2 regions of the Paenibacillus sp. FSL R5-0527 genome follow, and region 1 is predicted to be linked to the other one. Evidence: predicted binding sites of a transcription regulator. Region 1 holds the regulator's gene; the other holds the start of a gene.

Region 1 (3,032 bases):
TCTTACTTTGACATGAGAAAAAGAGCTTGTCAAGGCGGCGGAAATCACTCCGGAACGCCAATGGCAAGCCCCTTTAGTTTATAGAAATGGTTTAAAAGTCCGCTTTGACGACAGCCCCTTTAAACACGCACTAACATATATAAGAAAATAACGATTTCCGTATGTTGTACGTATCGTCATTCCAAAGGAATGAACAAAATATCCCCCGCCTTAATCTCGCTAGAGTTCAACCCGTTGACGCGAATCAACTTCTTGATGTAGACGCGCGTGTCCGATCCTTGCGGCTTATGTTCAGCCGCGATTTCCCACAATGTGTCCCCGGGCAGAACAACGACTTGCTCAAGCTCCCGCTCCGTACGGCCGGAATCGGAGGAGGCGGCAAATGCCGTTACCACGCCCGTACAAGTAAGGCTCAGCACCAGAAGAAAAACGGCAACCTTGGCGAGGCTGTGACGAAACACCGAAATATGTAGTCTTCTCTTTGCGGGACGAGTAAAAGAAGGTTGGTCATAGATGCTTCTATAGGTAGTGTATCTTGGCATAAATTCATCACTCCAAACAAGCGTTCTTATTTATGCCATTACTATAACACGAACATTTGTTTGATTCAACACTTTTTTTCGAACAATTGTTCCCTTTTTTTTCTTTAGTGCGAGTTTAAAAAGTCAGTTTTTCAGCACCGAGAAGGTCGGTTGAACCCGGGGACGTTAGGAGCTGAGCGTTCGTTTTGAGCACGTGAGCACCTGAAATGATGTTTCCTTAGGAAAAATGCTTCGGAAGCATATGCTAAAGCCCGGCTGAATTCAAGATTCGACGTCGAAACCGCTCATAATCCGCTTCGTGATCAAAAGATTATTTTTTGATTTCTTTTTAAAACTTACTTTTAGAACTAATGTTTGTGCGAACGGAAGTTCTGTGTTATAATTTTTCCAAACGTTACTAAATGGGGTTGATCCGATATGTCAAAGATATCCAGCCGGCAACAGGCCATTCTGGAATTTATCCGCAATGAAGTTCGCGCCAAGGGATACCCTCCCTCTGTCCGGGAGATTGGGGAAGCTGTAGGACTTGCCTCCAGCTCTACGGTTCACGGCCATTTGGACCGGTTGGAGAAGAAGGGGCTGATCCGCCGCGATCCGACCAAGCCGCGTGCCATCGAGCTGTTGAATCAGGAAGAATCCGAGAGTTTCAATAACTTCGCTCAAACCGTCGCACGCGTTCCCGTCGTGGGCAAAGTCACGGCCGGTGTTCCGATTACCGCCACGGAGAACATCGAAGATTACTTTCCGCTGCCGGATCATTACACAAGAGACGGAGAAATCTTCATGCTCTCCGTAGTTGGGGACAGCATGATCGAAGCCGGCATACATAATGGAGATTACGTGATTGTCCGCCAGCAGCAGACAGCGAACAACGGGGATATCGTGGTTGCGATGACCGAAGACGACGAGGCGACGGTCAAAACCTTTTACAAGGAGAAGGACCATATTCGTCTGCAGCCGGAAAATCCAACCATGGAGCCGCTGCGTCTGAAGCACGTGACCATCCTCGGTAAAGTGGTGGGCTTGTTCCGGGATCTGAACTGATTCATTTTACGGCAATGAAAAAAGGACGAAGCAGAACAATCTGCAGCGTCCTTTTTTCCACTTGAAATTTTCATCGGAAAAGGGATGATGCTCCCCTCCGTCCGCTAGTCCCAATCCAAATCCGGGAAATAAGGCATCGTTCCGTAGCCGGATTTTCCCCGTCTGCCTCGCATTCCCCATCCAAACCCGAATCCCGCCCGTTCGGAAACCCACCACTGTTTCAAACGATACCGGCGCCGCTGATATCTTTTGAGTGCGGTAACCATTTCATTCAACCTCCTTATATCTATAAGGTATCCAATCGCTGAATAAAAAACGGCAAAATTACAGTTTCCAAAATATTCTAGTCCAATAACGGACTCGCCAGGCCGGTTGATGGAAAAAGTATGAACTGCATAAGATTATTTTTTATCTTAACCCGTTGCGCTGAGCCTTCCAGTGTGATGGTACTTGGATCGAAGGAGGATCTCCGGTCCGGCGAACAACATAAGGACAAAAAACGCCGTTATTCCGGTGAAGTCCGTTAATTTGAGAGAAATAGAGACAATTTATGCCGCTATTTTCCCCCGCCCTCGAGAAAATGCCGCATTCCGGACCGTTCACAGGTCAATAAGAACAAAAAATGCCGCTAATGGGGATAAATATGCCTGGGTCCGGATGATAAGTACATAAAGTGCCGCTATTTTGAAGGTCGACGGGGTGCATCGTTCCACCCGACGGTTAGCCGTACCATCCAACAGGTTGGTTATTCTACTCGACAGGTTAGCTGTTTCCCCCGACAGGTTAGCCGTTCATCCGGCACAAAGTCGTTCCAGCAGCAGGCTGTCAAGCGTTGATATTCTAGGCTGAGCCCATTATTGCCCGCAAAAAAACAAAAATCCCCTGAGGCCAACGGCCCCAAGGGATTCCTCAATTAATACAGCGTCATGTACTGATCGCGTTCCCACGGATGTACTTGCGTGCGGAAAATATCCCATTCGATTTCCTTCAACTCGTAGAAATGGGTCAAGGCGTGATCGCCAAGCGCCTCGGAAATGATTTCGCTGCGGAGCAGCTCGCCAAGCGCTTCCTTCAGATCGGCCGGCAGGCTTGGAATGCCTTCTTCGACGCGCTCTTCCTCGGACATCACATAGATATTGCGATCGACCGGTTCCACCAGCGGAAGCTCCTTCTTGATGCCATCCAGGCCCGCTTTGAGCATCACGGCAAGCGCCAGGTAAGGATTGGCCGCCGGGTCAGGGTTCCGCACCTCGACCCGGGTGCTGAGGCCGCGGGAAGCCGGAATCCGGATCATCGGGCTGCGGTTGCTGGAAGACCAGGCCACATAACACGGCGCTTCATAACCCGGAACAAGGCGTTTGTATGAGTTGACCGTCGGGTTCGTGATCGCCGCGAACGCGCGGGCATGCTTCAGAATACCGGCCATGTAATGACGGGCTTCCTTGC
Region 2 (3,032 bases), 1.7 Mb from region 1:
TCTTGTGGCTGTTCATCCTGGCCGCCTGGCAAGGCGGCGCCTGGCTTTACGGTCCCGAGGTGGTGCCCGGGCCGGCGGATACGGCGGCGGGAGCGCTGGAGCTGCTGCGGGACGGCTCGCTGCCGAAATATATCGGGATCAGCTTCTACCGGGTGTTCAGCGGCTGGACGCTGGGGAGCCTGATCGCCATCCCGCTCGGCATTTTGATCGGCAAGGTGGATTTTATCCGCCGTTTTGCCGAACCGCTGCTGAACTTCATCCGCTTTATTCCGCCGATCGCTTTCATCACGCTGTTTCTCGTCTGGTTCGGCATCGGCGAGCAGTCGAAGATCGCGCTGATTTTGTACGCGACGCTGTTTATCGTCATCATGAACACGCTGACGGGGGTGCTGGCGGTGGAGGAGGACAAAATCCGCGCGGCCCGCAGCATGGGCGCTTCGGAGTGGCAAATCGTCCGGCACGTGATCGTGCCGGCGACCGCGCCGTATATTTTCACCGGCGTCAGATTGGCGATGGGCACCTCGTATATGGCGATCGTCGGGGCGGAGATGATCGCGGCGAACGAAGGCGTCGGTTACCTGATCTGGAACTCCCGGCTGTTCTTCCGTACCGACTGGATTTTTGTCGGTTTGCTCAGCCTGGGGTTGATGGGATTTGCCACCGACCGGCTGTTCGGCTGGTTTGGCCGCAGGGTGCTGTGGCGTTACGGGGTGATCGGCACCGCGCCGGCCGGAAGAAGGTAAACCGAAAGCTTAGACGGGGCGGCGGCTTTTTTCCAGGATTGTGGGGGTCCGAGGGGAACAGATGGCCCGTGTATTTGTGTATGTCCTGAGATAACGACAAATATGGGTCTTATTTTTGTGAAAAAAGGGGGCACAGTTTAAATAGGGGATTTTTTTGCCTCTATTTTTGAGATATGGCGTCAAACGGGCGATATTTCCTGGTTTAATTCCCGAATAACGACTTAAAGTACCTCTATTTTGAGTAAAAGGGGTGAAATCCCAGAATAAGGCCATAAATTGTCTTTATTTCCGCTAGAGACCTGCTTGTACATTAAAAGGACCGCACAGGGACCGCACAGGAACTGCCTGGGACTGCACAGGGAGTGCAAAGGGACTGCAAGGGACTGCAAGGGACTGCACAGGGACTGCAAAGGAACTGCACAGGAACTGCAAGGGACTGCACAGGGACTGCAAAGGAACAGCACAGGGACCGCACAGGAACTGCACAGGGACTCACAGGGGCCGCCGGAACGAATTCCTTCGGACTTCGGCGGTCTTAATCATTGACAAGAACGTGTGTTCGCAATATAATGCTGTCAAAAGGGAGGCCATAGCGTATGGATGTGTATGACAAGCTGACCATTTTGACGGACTCGGCCAAATATGACGTATCCTGTTCGTCCAGCGGGGCGGAGCGCGGGAGCGGCGGGGGCAGTGGAGGCAGCTCGCTGGGAAACGCCGTCAGCTCGGGGATCTGCCACAGCTTTGCCGCGGACGGACGATGCATTTCGCTGCTGAAGGTGCTGATGACGAACAGCTGTATTTATGATTGCAAATACTGCGTGAACCGCCGCTCCAACGATACGCGCCGGGCTATGTTTACCCCGGAGGAGCTGGCGGAGCTTACGATAAATTTTTATCGCCGCAATTACATAGAAGGTCTGTTTCTCAGCTCAGGCATCATGCGGAATCCGGATTACACGACGGAACAACTGATCCGGGTGCTGGAACTGCTGCGCCGGAAATATCATTTCGGCGGTTATATTCACGTGAAGGCGATTCCCGGCGCCGATCCGGCGCTGATTTCCCGGTTGGGCCTGCTGGCCGACCGGATGAGCGTGAACATCGAACTGCCTTCACAGGACAGCCTGCACCAGTTAGCCCCGGACAAAAGCAAGGAAGCGATCCTGAGGCCGATGACCGCGATCCGGCAGGGCATTCGGGAGAACAGCACCGATCTCGTCAAATACCGCCACGCTCCCCGGTTTGTGCCGGGCGGACAAAGCACCCAGATGATCGTAGGCGCGACGCCGGACAGCGATCTTAGGATCTTAACCTTAACGGAGGCGCTGTACAGGAAATACGAGCTGAGACGGGTATATTACTCGGCGTATACCCCGGTCGCGGAGCATTCGCTGCTTCCGTCGCCCGGCAGCAAGCCGCCGCTATTGCGGGAGCACCGCCTGTACCAGGCCGACTGGCTGCTGCGTTTCTACGGTTTTGAAGCGAAGGAACTGCTGGATGAGCACACCCCGAATTTCAATTTGTTCATGGACCCGAAGTGCCATTGGGCGCTCAATCATATCGAACGGTTTCCCGTGGAGATCAACAAAGCCCCTTATGAAGAGCTGCTGCGCGTGCCCGGCATCGGCGTTCGCAGCGCCAAGCGGATCGTGGCGGCGCGCAGAACGGCGCGGCTGGATTTTTCCGGCTTAAAGAAGCTGGGCGTCGTGCTCAAACGGGCCCAATATTTTATCATCTGCTCAGGCCGGCGGCTTGAGGGGTTGAAAGTGAACGAAAGCACAATCCTCAGGTCGCTGCTGTCCCGCAAAGAAATCGATATGTTCCTGCCCAAGCCGAAGGTGGAGCAGCTGTCGCTGTTTTCGGACGAGGAGCTGGCGGGGCAGGCCGGGAAGGAGCTAAGCCCATGGCTGCTTGGATAAGCGATGCGGCTTACGCTTACGACGGCAGCTTTGACGGCTTGCTGAGCTGCGTGTTTGAGAGCTATGTGCGGAAGGAGGATTTGGTCGACCTGCGTTCGGACGCTGATCCGCAGTATACTCTGTTTGTAACCCGCTGGGTGGAAACCTGTCCGGAGAAGGCTAACAGGGTGTACGCGGCCATCGGGCAAAAAATATCGCCGGCCGCCCAAGAGCTTGTCCGCCGCGGCTTTCTCACCTGCGATCCGCAGAAGGATTTGCTGATTTACCGGTTCCTGCGGCTGGGCTTTAAGCATGGGAGGGCGGTGATGGATATGCTGACGGAGAACACGGTGCACCGATTGCGCAAGGCGGTGCGGCATTTGAACAC

What was found. The regulator LexA, encoded in region 1, represses DNA repair genes until DNA is damaged. The targets are predictions, from matches to a motif close to CGAACATATGTTCG.
Region 2: the regulator LexA is predicted to act here: its motif matches at 1,292-1,305, upstream of NYE69_RS11320 (putative DNA modification/repair radical SAM protein).

Annotation. Positions count from the first base shown of each region.
Region 1 is NZ_JBBOYI010000001.1:4,264,802-4,267,833, reverse strand. It holds gene NYE69_RS18690 (LysM peptidoglycan-binding domain-containing protein) at 177-461, opposite strand; gene lexA (transcriptional repressor LexA) at 960-1,586, shown strand; gene NYE69_RS18680 (hypothetical protein) at 1,691-1,852, opposite strand; gene glnA (type I glutamate--ammonia ligase) at 2,500-3,032, opposite strand, start outside.
Region 2 is NZ_JBBOYI010000001.1:2,578,177-2,581,208, forward strand. It holds gene NYE69_RS11315 (ABC transporter permease) at 1-743, shown strand, start outside; gene NYE69_RS11320 (putative DNA modification/repair radical SAM protein) at 1,340-2,665, shown strand; gene NYE69_RS11325 (TIGR03915 family putative DNA repair protein) at 2,650-3,032, shown strand, end outside.